Regions from separate parts of the Roseateles sp. GW835-FHT13E02 genome, predicted to be linked through region 1. Evidence: riboswitches for the same ligand, from Rfam matches in the RefSeq annotation. Region 1 holds a riboswitch; the other holds the start of a gene.

Region 1 (7,157 bases):
CCAGCATCAAGCCCGCCTGGCCTTGAGCCAAAGCTGGGAGGCCTGGCAATGGTCCAGCCTGCCGGCCAGCCTGGCCGCCATGCTGGGCGTACCCATGTCCAGTGCAGCGGATCAAGCCTCGCTTCGGCAGCAGCTCCAGGCCCTGGCCCAGGCGCTACGACCGGAAGCCGGGCCGCGCGAGCTGGACGCGGCCGACCAGGCTTGCGAAGTCTTGACGCAGGGCCTGGGTCGCCAGGGCCCTGCGCCGCTGTGGAGAGGCTTGAGCCTGCCGAACTGGGATGCAGCAGCCCAGGCCCTCGGTCTGCTGTGGCAAAGCCATGAGGCCGGCGCCGGGTTGCTGGGCCAGGCCCTGCTGGCCGGCGCGGGGCATGAGGCAGAGCTGCTGCGGCTGGCGCAGAGCCCGGGCGTCATCCAGCACACGCGGCGCTGGGCCTTGCACGACTGCCGCTTGGGTGACAGCTACATACCGCGGGGCACGGCCCTGCTTCTGCGCCTGGCTTGCGAGCCCGCGGAGCCGGGCGCCGGTCTGAGCTTCGGGCACGGCCGCCATCAATGCCCGGGCCAGGAACTGGCCTTGCTCATGGCGCAGGCGGCCCTGGGCGTCGCCCGCCAGGCCTTGGCGCAGGGCATCGCGCCCCCGTCCTGGCAGGGCCACCATGCACTGGCCCATGCCCGCGTGCCGCGCCTTGCCGACAGGGCCGACCGAGCCGAGAGCCTCGTGCTTGCTGACGCCGAGCTGCCCACCGAGCGAGCGCCAGCACCCTCGACCACAGCCCAGGAGTCGCGCCCATGATCCTCGTGGTGTTTGAAGTGAAGCTCGCAGCCGGCCAGCGCGAGCACTACCTGGCGTTGGCGGCGGCCTTGCGGGCGGAGTTGGCGCAGATCGACGGCTTCATCAGCATCGAGCGTTTCCAAAGCCTGAGCGATCCCGACACGCTGCTCTCGCTGTCCTGCTTCCGTGACGAAGCCGCCGTCCAGGCCTGGCGTTCGCAAGCCGCCCACCGCGAGGGCCAGGCCCAGGGTCGCGCGACAGTGTTTGCCGACTATCGCTTGCGCGTGGCCGCCGTGCTGCGCGACTACGGCTTGCACGATCGCGTGCAGGCACCGGCGGACAGCCGGCAGGCCCTGGAAGCGCCCCTCGCCGGCGGCGCGCAACTCGCCCAGCCAAGCCACGGATGCCGCACACAATCGGCGCTTCGCCACGCCCCCCATCCACCGTGAACCGCTGCGCGCCCACCGAACCCTTTTGGAACCCCATGGTGCCCGAGCTCGCCGTCAGCGATCTGGCTGCATCGCTGCACTTCTACCGGGCCTGCGGATTTGAGGTCCGCTTTCGCCGCGATGATCCTCCGTTTGCCTATCTGGAACTCGGCCGCGCACAGCTGATGCTGGAGCAAGACCACGCGCACAGCTGGCTGACCGCGCCGACCGAAACGCCGCGTGGCCGCGGCATGAATCTGCAGATCGAGGTCGAGGATGTCGAGCAGCTCCAGGCGCAGCTGCGCCAGTTCGGCTGCCCCCTCTTCCGCGCGCTGGAAGAAAGCTGGTACCCGGTGTCCGAGCGGGAAGAAGAAGGGCAATTGGAGTTTCTGGTACAAGACCCGGATGGCTATCTGCTGCGCTTTTGCCAAGTCCTGGGCTCACGCGAACGCCCGAGCCCTGGCGAGCACTAACGCCCCACCACTCGACGCCACCGCACACGCCGCCACCATGCCCAAGACGCACACCCTGCTCGCCTCGAAGATCTCCTCGTTCTGGCGCCGTGCCGGCCTGATGGGGCTGGGAATCGCAGCTCTTTTCTTGGGCCTGCCGGCCCGGGCGAGCGGCGAGGCCGTGGGCGAGGTCGACACTGCGTTCAAGCTGATCGGCCCCGATCACAAGGTGGTGGTGGAGGCCTACGAAGACCCCAAGGTCTCGGGCGTGACCTGCTACGTCTCGCGCGCCAAGACCGGCGGCATCAAGGGCGGCCTGGGCTTGGCCGAAGACAAGGCCGAGGCCTCCATCGCCTGCCGTCAGACCGGGCCGATCGGTTTCGCCAAGCCCCTGGCACGGCAGGAAGAGGTGTTCAACGAGCGCATGTCCCTGGTGTTCAAGAAACTGCGCATCGTGCGCATGGTCGACAGCCGGCGCAACACCCTGGTCTACCTGACCTATTCGGACCGCCTGGTCGACGGCTCGCCGCAGAACAGCGTGACCGCCGTGCCGGTGGATCGCGCCACGCCGATTCCGCTCAAGTGAGCGCAGTGCCAGGCGGCAAGCCCGAGACCTTGAACGCCGGCCGATGAAAGCCCGAGCACAGCCTCCCTGCCGCCCCCGGCTCACGCCGGAGCAGGTGGACGCGCTGAATGCCGAAGCCTACGCGCTGCGCATGTCGGACACGCCGCGGGCCTTGTGTCTGGCGCAGCAGGCCCATGAGCAGGCCCTGGCCGTCGACCATCCGCGCGGCCTGGCCTATGCCTTGCTGCGCTGGAGCCTGTGCGAGTTCATCCTGGGCCAGCCGGTGGCGCCGCTGCAAGCCCGGCTGGATCGGGCCCACAGCCTGCTGGAGGCGCTGGGCGAGATCGATGGCCATCTGGATGCCTTGAACTTGCAGGCCCTGATACAGGCCCGCCAAGGCGACTACGAAAAGGCCCTGCATTTGGACCAGCGAGCCCTGGAACTCGCCCGCCTCCACCAGGCCAGTCATGCCGAATCTCGCGCCCTGAACAATATGGCGGTGACCCGCCTCACGCAGGGCCAATTCCCGGAGGCCCTCGAGTTGCTTCAGCTCAGCCTCGCACTGGCCGAGCACAACGGATCCATCGTCGACCAGGCCTATGCCCTGGGTCAGCTGGGCCAGGTGCTGCAAGGCATTGGTGAGATGGACTTGGCCGCGGAGCATCTGCAGCGCAGCCTGCGCTGCGCGCGCCAGACCCAGGACCTGGCGCGCCAGGCGACCAGCGCGCTGGACCTGGGCACACTGCTGAGCAAACTCGGCCAGCATGCAGAGGCTTGCCTTCTTCTGGACGAAGCGCTGAACCTGTCGCGGCGCACCGGCAATGTCAACGATCTCGGCCAGGCACTGCTGGGCCTGGGCCAGTCCTGCCTGGCGCGAGGGGCAGTGGACGCGGCCCTGGCCGCCTTCGAAGAAGCCCGGCCGCTGGCCCTGAGCGTGGGCGACAGCCCATCGCTGTGCAGCATCGAGTTGGGCCTGGCCGACGTGTGGCAAGCCCGGAACGATCTGCCGCAAGCCCAGGGCGCCCTGGAACGCGCACTGGCTCATGCCACGAAAGGCCGGCTCACCGCCCTGGCAAGCCAGGCTCATCGGGCCCTGTCCGAGCTGGCCGAGCGGCGAGCCGATCACGCCCTGGCCCTGCAGCACTACAAGGCCCACCATGCCTGCGAACAACGCCTGCTGGGCGAGCACTCGCAGCAGCGCCTGCGCGGCCTGTTCGTGCGCCAGCAGGTCCAGGCCCTGAGCCAGGAATTGCAGGCAGCCCGACAGACGGATCAGGAAAAGCAGGCCTTGCTGACGCAGCTCGCGGCGCAAGCCGACTTGCTGCGCCAGCTCAGCCATGAGGACGCCCTGACCGGCCTGGCCAATCGCCGCTGGCTGGACCTGCTGCTTGAACAGGAGTGCGAGCGCGCGGCGCGCTTTCGCCACCCGCTCAGCCTGGCCATGCTGGACCTCGATCACTTCAAGGCCGTCAACGATCGCTTCGGCCATGCGGTGGGCGATGCCGTGCTGCGCCAGCTTGCTCGCCTGCTGCGTGACCACTGCCGGCGCGCCGATGTGGTGGCGCGTTATGGCGGCGAGGAGTTCACCCTGATCCTGGTGGAGGCCCCCCTGCCCCTGGCCAGCCAGCTGTGCGACAAGCTGCGCCAGCAGATCGAGCGCTTTGACTGGCGCAGCCTGCACCCCGATCTGCATGGCATCACCGTCAGCATGGGCCTGGCCGGCAACGCCGAAGCCCACACGCCCGAAGCCTTGTGCGCCCTGGCCGATGAGCGCCTCTACCAAGCCAAGGGCGAGGGCCGAAACTGTGTCCGTCCGACCGGACTCCTGGCCGACTCTCGCTGATCCCAGGGCTGCCCCGCATTTGCCCTGACTTCGCACACAGGCAAGCCCGTCTACACTGCACACCGGATTCAGGAGAGTGCAGGCCCGCTTTGGACCCTGCCGCCGAAGGCGCAAGCTCCCATACTCGCTCAGGCCCCGTACTGGATCCGTCAACAAGCCGAATGCTGGAGAGAGCGGCCCGCGCAGACGATGCGCAAGCCGCCACCGAAGGAGCAAGGCCATGCCCCCGGGGCGCGGCTGAATCTCTCAGGTAACAGGGACAGCGGGAGCGGCGCGCGTCAAGCGCACGCTCTTGCTGCCACTGCCCGATCTGTGCTCTGCCCGGCTCGCGCCCCACCCTGGGGTGCCTCACCTGCCTGGAACGAAACACAGCCCGAGCTGGGCCTGGGCGTACGCCTGCGCGTCTCACGCAACGGTCTGTTTGTCTTGTTTCAGGAGTGCACACATGCACGCAATCGTCCTGGGCGCCGGAGTCACCGGCGTCACCACCGCCTGGTATCTGCGCCAATCGGGTTTTGAAGTCACCGTGATCGACCGCCAACCCGCGGCCGGCCTGGAAACCAGCTATGCCAACGGCGGCCAGATTTCCGTCTCGCATGCCGAGCCCTGGGCCAACCCGGGCGCGCCGCTCAAGGTCTTGAAATGGTTGATGAAGGAGGACGCACCCCTGCTCTTCCGCCTGCGCGCCGACCCGGCCCAGTGGCGCTGGGGCCTGCAGTTCCTGCGCGAATGCACGCCGGGCCGCACCGCCCACAACATCCGCAACATCGTCAACCTCGGCCTCTACAGCCGCGAGCAGCTGCAGCGCCTGCGCGCCGCCACCGGCATCGCCTACGACCAGCGCCAGCAAGGCATCCTGCACTTCTACACCAGTGAGCAGGAATACGCCGCGGCGCAGGAGCCGGCTCGCATCATGCGCGAGCAGGGCTGCGAGCTGGACATGAAAACGCCCGAGGAATGCGTGGCCATCGAGCCGGCGCTGGCGCAATGCCGCGCGCAGATCGTCGGCGGCAGCATGACGCCCAGCGACGAATCGGGTGACGCCCATCGCTTCACCCAGGCGCTGGCCGCCCTGGCCGCGCAGGCCGGGGTGGAGTTCCGCTACCAAACCCGGGTGCTGGGCTGCGAGCGCGAGGGCCAGGATCTGGCGCGGGTGATCGTGGCCGATGCGAACGGTGAAATCGAGCGGCTGGCCGCCGACCGCTTTGTGCTGTGCCTGGGCTCCTTCAGCCGCGGCCTGGCGCGCGAGCTGGGCGTGTCGCTCAACATCTACCCGGCCAAGGGCTACTCGATGACGCTGCCGGTGATCTCGCCCGCGCACAGCTACCAGGTCTCGCTGACCGACGACGAGTACAAGCTGGTGTTCTCGCGCCTGGGTGATCGCCTGCGCGTGGCCGGCACGGCCGAGCTCAATGGCTATGACAGCACGCTCAATCTGCGCCGCTGCGAGGCCTTGCTGCGGCGCACGCGCGAGCTGTTCCCGCAGATGGTGGCGCCTGAGGGCCAGCCCAGCGGCGCCCAGTACTGGACCGGCCTGCGCCCGGCCACGCCCTCCAACCTGCCTTACATCGGCGCCAGCCGCGTTGGCCGCCTCTTCCTCAATACCGGGCACGGCACCCTGGGCTGGACGCACAGCTGCGGCTCGGCCGCGGCCCTGGCGGACCTGATCTGCGGCCGCCGGCCCGAGCTGGATTACGCCTTCTGCGGGCCCGAGCTCGGCGCCTGGGCCGGCCGGGCGCAGGCGGCCACTTGAGTGAATCGGCCCAGACCCGCCGGCGCGGGCCTTGTAAGCCGGCCGGCCTTCCTCTACCCTGAGGCCAGAGCCGAGCGGACCCGTCCCTTGCGTCAGAGCCCGGCACCGTGCATGCATCCATCACCGCGCCCCACGAAAGCCGGGGCGCCGGAGAGCCAAGGAGACTGCCATGAGCCCGAGCCCGAACGGCGACGCCAGCCGCGCCCCATCCTCCACCGGCGCGCCCCAGTCGCTCCTTTCGCCAGCGGTCGCGGCCTTGCGCAGCCTGGCCCTGGTCGGCCCCGCGGCGGCCGGCAAGACCAGCTTGCTGGAGGCCTTGCTGCTGCAGGCCGGCGCCATCACCCAGGCCGGCACGGTGGAGCGCGGTAACACCGTCAGCGATTTCGATCCGCTGGAGCGCCGCCTCCAGCATTCCCTGCACAGCAGCGTGGTGCACCTGGAGCATGGCGGCGTGCGCATCCACGCCATCGACACCCCCGGGGCGGCCGATTTCATCGGCCAGTCCCTGCCGGCGCTGGAGGCCGTGGACACGGCCGTGCTGGTGCTCAACGCGCAAAGCGGGCTGGAGCCCATGGCCAGCAAGATGATGGAACCCGCCGCCCAGCGCGGGCTGTGCCGGCTGATCGTGATCAACAAGATCGATCTGGCCGAGCTCGACCTGCCAGGCCTGCTGGCGCAGATCCGCACGGTGTTCGGGCGTGAATGCCTGCCGCTGAACCTGCCGGCCGAAGGCGGGCGGCGCGTGCTGGACTGTTTCTACAACATCATCGGCCAGGCCGATTTTTCCTCGGTGGGCCAGGCGCACCAGGCCCTGGTCGAGCAGGTGGTGGAGGTGGATGCCGCGTTTGTGGACCGTTATCTCAGCGAAGGCGATGTCGACCCGCGCGAGCTTCACGCGCCGCTGGAGCAGGCCTTGCGTGAGGGGCATCTGATCCCGATCTGCTTCACCTCGGCGCGCAGCGGCGCCGGCGTGGCCGAGCTGCTTGATGTGATCGAGCGCCTGCTGCCCAACCCGGCCGAGGGCAACCCGCCCCTGTTCCTGCGCGGCGAGGGCCCCGAGGCCCTGCCCCTGCAAGCCTTGCCCGAGCCCAGCGCCCATGTGCTGGCCCATGTGTTCAAGATCATCTCCGACCCCTACCTCGGCAAGATGGGCGTGATGCGCGTGCACCAGGGCACGCTGCGCCGCCACAGCCAGCTCTTCATCGGCTCGGCGCGCAAGCCCTTCCGGGTCAGCCACCTCTTCCTGCTGCAGGGCGGCCGGCATGTCGAGGTGGAGCAGGCCCTGCCGGGCGAGCTCTGCGCCATCGCCAAGATCGACGACCTGCACTACGACGCCGTGCTGCA
Region 2 (7,157 bases), on a different contig from region 1:
GTAGACGTTGTCCACGCGGCCCACCGGCACCCAGTACTTCTGGCGGCGCAGCGAGGCCACCGGGTAGGCGGCTTCTTCGCGGCTGTAGCCGTGCGTCCACTCGGCGGCCAGCAGGCTTTCTGCCGTGTGCGGGGCGTTGACCAGCGGGTTGTCTTCTGCCGTCCAGCTGCCGTCGGCCACCTTGGCGATCTCGGCGCGGATGGCCAGCATGGCGTCGCAGAAGCGGTCCAGCTCGAACTTGGATTCGCTTTCGGTCGGCTCCACCATCAAGGTGCCGGCCACCGGGAAGGACAGGGTGGGCGCATGGAAGCCGTAGTCGATCAGGCGCTTGGCCACGTCTTCGGCGCCGACGCCGGTGGCGTCCTTCAACGGGCGGATGTCCAGGATGCACTCGTGGGCCACACCGCCGCCCTTGATGCCCTCGATATTGCCGCTGAAGTGGATGTCGTAGGCATCGGCCAGGCGGGCGGCCACATAGTTGGCCGAGAGGATGGCCACTTCGGTCGCAGCCTGCAGGCCCTCAGCGGCCATCATGCGGCAGTACATCCAGCTGATGGGCAGCACGGCGGCATTGCCCAGCGGTGCGGCGGACACGGCGCCGATGGCGGTCTTGCTGTCGTAGCCGGCCGAACGGTGGGTGGGCAGGAAGGGGACCAGATCGGCCACCACGCAGACCGGGCCGACGCCCGGGCCGCCACCGCCGTGCGGAATGCAGAAGGTCTTGTGCAGGTTCAGGTGGGAGACATCGCCGCCGAACTCGCCCGGTGCGGCCACACCGACCAGGGCGTTCATGTTCGCGCCGTCCACATAGACACGGCCACCGTGGCTGCGCACCAGGGCGCAGATTTCCTTGACCTGGGTGTCGAACACACCGTAGGTCGAGGGGTAGGTGATCATGATGGCGGCCAGGTTGGCGCTGTGCTGCTCGCACTTGGCCTTGAGGTCGGCCAGGTCGATATTGCCTTCCTTGTCGCACTTGGTCACCACGACCTGCATGCCCACCATCTGGGCCGAGGCCGGGTTGGTGCCGTGGGCCGATTCGGGGATCAGGCAGATCCTGCGATGGCCTTCATTGCGGGACTCATGCCAGGCCTTGATGGCCAGCAGGCCGGCGTACTCACCTTGCGAGCCGGCATTGGGCTGCAGGCTGATGCCGGCATAGCCGGTGGCTTGGCACAGCCAGGCGGTCAGCTGTTCGTTCAGCTGGGCATAACCCTGCAGCTGATCGTGCGGGGCAAACGGGTGCACGCCGGCGAACTCGGGCCAGGTGATGGGGATCATCTCGGCCGTGGCGTTCAGCTTCATGGTGCAGGAGCCCAGCGGGATCATGCTGCGGTCCAGCGCCAGGTCCTTGTCCGACAGGCCGCGCAGATAGCGCAGCATTTCGGTTTCGGAGTGGTAGCGGTTGAACACCGGGTGGCTCAGGTAGGCGCTGGTGCGCTGCAGCTCGGCCGGGATCAGGCTGGCGATGCCCTTGTCGAACGCGCTCAGGTCCGGCAGGGCCTTGCCATCAGCAAACACGGCCAGCACGGCGGCCAGGTCGGCGCGGGTGGTGGTCTCGTCGAGCGACAGGCTCAGGGCCTCGGCGCTGGCGCGGCGGAAGTTCATGCCGGCGGCCACGGCGCGGGCCTGGATGGCCGCGGTCTGTGCGCCGGTCTGCACATGCAGGGTGTCGAATGCGCTGGCGTTGCCGAGGGCAAAGCCCAGGCTCTTCAGGCCTTCGGCCAGCACGGCGGTGAAAGAGGCCACGCGCTGGGCGATGCGCTTCAGGCCTTGCGGGCCGTGGTACACGGCGTACATGCTGGCCACCACGGCCGGCAGCACTTGAGCGGTACAGATGTTGGAGGTGGCCTTCTCGCGGCGGATGTGCTGCTCGCGGGTCTGCAGGGCCAGGCGGTAGGCGGGTTTGCCATGCGCGTCGATGGACACACCGACCAGGCGGCCGGGCAGGCTGCGCTTGTACTCGTCCTTGCAGGCCATGTAAGCGGCGTGCGGGCCGCCATTGCCCATGGGCATGCCGAAGCGCTGGGTCGTGCCCACGGCGATGTCGGCGCCTTGCTCGGCGGGGGCCTTGATCAGGGTCAGGGCCAGCAGGTCGGCGGCAGCGATCAGCAGCGCACCTTGGGCATGGACCGCGTCGGCGGCGGCTTGCAGGCTGCGCACATCGCCGTTCACGCCGGGGTATTGCAGCAGGGCGGCGAAGCACTCGTTCTTGCCAGCCTCGGAAGCCGGGCCTACCACCACGTTGAAGCCCAGGGGCTCGGCACGGGTGCGCACCACTTCCAGGGTTTGCGGCAGCACGTCGTCGGCGACGAAGAAGGTCTGGCTCTTGCTCTTGCCCACGCGGGCGGCCAGGGTCATGGCTTCGGCGGCGGCGGTGGCTTCGTCCAGCATGGACGCGTTGGCAATCGCCATGCCGGTCAGGTCGGTCACCATGGTCTGGAAGTTGACCAGGGCCTCCATGCGGCCTTGCGAGATTTCAGCCTGGTAGGGCGTGTAGGCCGTGTACCAGGCGGGGTTCTCGAGGATGTTGCGCAGGATGACGCCCGGGGTCAGGGTGTCGTAGTAGCCCTGGCCGATATAGCTCTTGAGCACCTTGTTCTTGCCCGCCAGCGCCTTCAGCTCGGCCAGGGCCTGGGCTTCGGTCGCGGCAGCCGGCAGGTCCATGCCCACCGAGCGCTTGATGCTGGCGGGCACCACGGCTTCGATCAGGGCGCGGCGCGAGGCGGCACCGATCACCGACAACATGCCGGCTTCGTCAGCGGCATCGGGACCGATGTGGCGGGCTTGGAATTCGGTGGCGTTCTCAAGCACCGACAGGGGCTGCAGGGCGGACATCAACATGGCAAATCCTTGGAGCCTGGCGCCGCTTGTGGCAGCCTCAGGCTGTTTGTGTTCGGGAGAGCCTGCCACAGCAAGGCGCAAGGACTGCGCTCTGTGGCAGGGGGTGCCGCGGCCTCACTCATGGAGCCGCCGCGGCCGGTTTGATCAGCTGTTCTTGACCAGCTCGTCGTAGGCGGTGCTGTCCATCAGGCCGTCCAGCTCGGCCGGATTGCTCAACTTGACCTTGAAGAACCAGCCGGTCTTCAGCGGGTCGCTGTTGGCGAGCGACGGGTCGTCGCGCAGGGTTTCGTTGACTTCGGTGATCTCGCCGGCGACCGGCATGTAGACGTCGGCGGCGGCCTTGACCGACTCCACCACGCCCGCCACTTCCTTGGCTTCGAAGCTGCTGCCCACGGCCGGCAGGTCCACGAACACCACATCGCCCAGGGCGTCTTGTGCGTGCACGGTGATGCCCACGGTGACGATGCCGTCGGCTTCGATCTGGACCCACTCGTGGTCAGGCGTGTACTTGATGTTGCTCATGCGGTGCTCCGTTGCTTTCGGAAGGTGGAAAGGAGAAAGAAAATGAAATGTAGGGTGCCCGATCGGTGCCGGGCAAGCGCGACGTGAGCCGAGCCGGCTCTCGTCCGTTCAGCCGCGGTAGTAGCCGTTGGGCGTGAACGGGGTGCTGGCCACCGTCATCGGTGTGCGCTTGTCGCGGACGATGGCGAAGACCTCGGTGCCCAGGGCCGCAAATTCCTTGGCCAGGTAAGCCAGGGCCACCGGCTTGCCCACCGTGGGGCCCAGGGTGCCACTGGTGACCACGCCGATTTCCACGCCCTCGGCGTTGACCAGCTTGGCGCCTTCGCGCACCGGCATGCGTTCGCTGCTGACCAGGCCGACGCGCTTGCGTGTGGCGCCCTTGGCCAGCTGCTCGTCCACCACGGCCGCGCCGGGGTAACCGCCGGCGCGGGCGCCACCGGCGCGGCGCACCTTCTGGATGGCCCAGGTCAGCGAGGCTTCCACCGGGGTGGTGCCGGTGTCGATGTCATGGCCGTAGAGGCACAGGCCCGCTTCCAGGCGCAGCGAATCGCGCGCGCCCAGGCCGATGGGCTTGACCTCCGGCTGGGCCAGCAGCTTGCGGGCCAGCTCGACCGCCTTGTCTTGATGGACCGAGATTTCGAAGCCGTCTTCGCCGGTATAGCCCGAGCGGGTCAGGAAGGTCTCAATGCCGTCCAGATTGAAGAAGCCGCCGGTCATGAAGGTCAGCTTGGCGACTTCAGGGTTCAGGCGCGACAGGGCGGTCACGGCTTGCGGGCCTTGCAGGGCCAGCAGGGCTTGCTCGGGCAGGGGCAAGACCTGGCACTTGTCGCCGATCTTGGCCTGCATGTGGGCGATGTCCTGCACCTTGCAGCCGGCGTTCACCACGACGAAGAGGTCGTCCGGGCGGCGGGCGATCATCAGGTCGTCCAGGATGCCACCTTGTTCATTGGTGAACAAGGCATAGCGCTGCTTGAACAGGCCCAGGTCGATGACATCGACCGGCACGATGGTTTCCAGCGCGGCAGCAGCGCCGTCGCCGATCAGGCGGACCTGACCCATATGGGACACGTCGAACAGGCCGGCGGCCGCGCGGGTGTGCTTGTGCTCGGCCATCACGCCGGTCGGGTACTGCACGGGCATGTCGTAGCCGCCGAAGGGCACCATCTTGGCGCCGAGTTCGATGTGCAGGGCGTGCAGGGGGGTCTTGAGCAGGGGAGCGGAGGAGTCAGCAGCGGACATGGGAGCAGCTTTCGAGGGCAATCATCTGGCCCACGCCCCTGAGACCGGCTCAAGGAGTGGGGGGAATGCCCTCGCTGTCCGCTTTACCTGAGAGATTGGCCACCGGCGTATTGCCAACAGCTTGCCCCTTCGGTGGACGGGCTCGAAACCCGTCTCTCTCCAGTGAGGACGCCCGACGTTTTGTGAACGGGCGTTTTATCAGTCCTTTTGCCTGAGCGTTCGCAGCGTGGGATCACCAGTGCCACTGCGCCTTCGGCGGCTTCCGCGAGGAAGCTCTCTCCTGACGGCGGCGATTGTAGCCCTGGTTTTTGCGCAAAAAGTGGCTCCGTGGCGAGGCCTCTTCGCAAATCCACAAATGCGCCGGCTTCCTCACGTTCATCACGCCATGGCGGGCGCTGCTTCTGCCTATGCTGGCCGCAGCATGAATCACGCCTTGCAGGCAACACCGCGCCCATGAGCCACACCACGCCCGAAATTCATCTCTGCATCCAGCAGCCCGGGGCCTATGTGCACTCCCTGGGCTTGCTCGATCAGGCGCGCTACTTCCGCTACCAGTTCCGCCGCCTCGGGGCCGAGGTCAGCATGGCGAAGAACCGGCTGCGCCACGGTGCGATCAATTTCATCTTTGGCGCCCATCTCGGTTTTGAGCCGGCCTTGCTCGATCGCCATGTCTGCGTGTTTGTGAACCTGGAGCAGCTGGGCGAGGGCGGCGCCCAGGTCTCGCCCGAGTATTTGCAGCTGCTGGCGAACTGGCCGGTGGTGGACTACGACGCCGCCAACTGCAGCGCCTACCGCGCCCGGCCGGATCAGGTGCCGGTGTTCCCCCTGCTGCATGCACCGTACCTGAAGCCGGCGGAATCCATCCCGCTGGAGCAGCGGCCCATCGATCTGCTGTTCATCGGCAGCATGAACGAGCGCCGCCGCGCCTGGCTGGATTGCATCGAGGCCCTGGGCTTGAGCGTGGCCTTGTTCGATGGCCCGCTTTACGGCCCCGAGCGCGATGAGTTCATCCGCCAGGCCAAGGCCGTGCTCAATGTGCATTTCTACGAGAGCAGCCGCTTCGAGCAGACCCGGGCGGCGATCTGTCTGTCCCTGGGTACGCCCGTCATCTCCGAGCGCGTGCCGGGCACCGAGGTGCATCCGGCCTTCGAGGACTCGGTCCTGTGGCTGGAGGGCGGGCAGCTGGAGCAGTTCTTCAGCGAGGATTTCGGCACGCCGGCGTTCTTTGATTTCGCCCGCCTGGCGCTGGAGCGCTTTGAGCAGGCCGACCCGGCCGTGGCCTATGCCGAGATGCTCGCCTTTGCGGCCAACCATGCCGTCGAGCGCCTGCCGGCCCTGCCGCAAGAGCCCTGGCGGCCGCAGCGCCTGCATATGGGCGCTGGCGCGGATTACAAAGCCGGCTGGCTCAACATCAGCCGCGATGCCGAGCAAGAGCCCGATCTGCTGCTCGACCTGAGCCGCCCGCTGGACCTGCCGCTGCGCGATCTGTCGGCCGCCCATGGCCCGATCGAGCTGCACGGCGAAAGCCTGGAACTGCTCGATGTCAGCGGTCTGCAGCATGAGGCCGCGGGCCTGAAGGCGGTGCTGAACCAGGCTTTGCGCCTGCTGCAAACCGGCGGCGAGCTGCAGCTGGACCTGGCCGGTGCCTTGCCACCTGAGCCTGCAGCTGCTGCGGGCTGGCTGGCCGCGCCCGATCTCTTCAGCAGCTTCTGGCAGGCGTGCGGCGAGGATTTCTGGGCGCTGGGCTGGTTCGAGCAGCGCTTCGAGCTGCTGGCCCATGCCTATTTCGATGCCCAGGCGCGGCCCTGCGAAGCCGATTCGGCCCTGGGCACGCGGGTGGTGATGCGCAAGATCGAGAGCTCGCTGCGCGAGCGCACCACGGCGCGGGCGCGCCAGAGCCGCTTGCGCCTGCCCGACGATGCCGTGGACGCGGCCCATCGCCTGTTGCCGGCCGGCCCGTCGGCGCAGGCCGGCGCGACCAAGAAGTTCAAATGGTCCATCCTCGTGCCCAGCCTGCCGGCACGGCGCGAGCTGCGCAAGCGCATGCTGGCCATCCTGGAACCCCAGGTGGCTCGCTATCCCGATGTGGAGCTGCTGGTGCTCGAGGACAACCGCAGCCGCGAGTACGGCCCCAAGCTACAGGCCATGATCGACATCGCCCAGGGCGAGTACCTGAACTTCGTGGACGATGACGACGAGATCTCCGAGCACTATGTGGACACCATCTACCCCTTGCTGGACGGGGTCGATTGCGTGGGCTTTTCGGCGCGCATCAGCGTCGAGGGAGGGCCCTTCAAATCGGTGTTCTACAGCATGAAGAACAAGGTCTGGGTCGATGCGCCCGAGGGCTATTACCGCAACCCGCAACACCTGACCCCCATCCGCAGCGAGCTGGTGCGACAGATCCCCTGGGTCGGCCACTACGGGGCGGATCGCACCTGGTCGCACAAGATGTCGGCCTCCGGCCTGCTTCAGACTGAAAACGTGACCGACGCGGTGCTCTACACCTACTACGCCACGCAGAAAGAAAACCGCGAAGGCGTCTGGCGCTG

What was found. Region 1 has a riboswitch for glycine ahead of AC1Q6P_RS23230 (D-amino acid dehydrogenase). Riboswitches for the same ligand answer to the same signal wherever they lie in the genome.
Positions count from the first base shown of each region.
Region 2: it holds a riboswitch for glycine, as region 1 does, so the genes downstream of both, gcvT (glycine cleavage system aminomethyltransferase GcvT) here and AC1Q6P_RS23230 (D-amino acid dehydrogenase) in region 1, are expected to answer to the same signal.

Region 1 covers NZ_JBXAGJ010000036.1:14,523-21,679, forward strand. Annotated here, with positions in the region: gene AC1Q6P_RS23205 (cytochrome P450 family protein) at 1-793, shown strand, start outside; gene AC1Q6P_RS23210 (antibiotic biosynthesis monooxygenase family protein) at 790-1,221, shown strand; gene AC1Q6P_RS23215 (bleomycin resistance protein) at 1,218-1,673, shown strand; gene AC1Q6P_RS23220 (CreA family protein) at 1,774-2,238, shown strand; gene AC1Q6P_RS23225 (GGDEF domain-containing protein) at 2,333-4,060, shown strand; glycine riboswitch at 4,120-4,213, shown strand; glycine riboswitch at 4,215-4,333, shown strand; gene AC1Q6P_RS23230 (D-amino acid dehydrogenase) at 4,506-5,813, shown strand; gene fusA (elongation factor G) at 5,983-7,157, shown strand, end outside.
Region 2 covers NZ_JBXAGJ010000011.1:47,217-54,373, reverse strand. Annotated here, with positions in the region: gene gcvP (aminomethyl-transferring glycine dehydrogenase) at 1-2,844, opposite strand, end outside; gene gcvH (glycine cleavage system protein GcvH) at 2,989-3,366, opposite strand; gene gcvT (glycine cleavage system aminomethyltransferase GcvT) at 3,475-4,605, opposite strand; glycine riboswitch at 4,670-4,778, opposite strand; glycine riboswitch at 4,795-4,898, opposite strand; gene AC1Q6P_RS12355 (hypothetical protein) at 5,059-7,157, shown strand, end outside.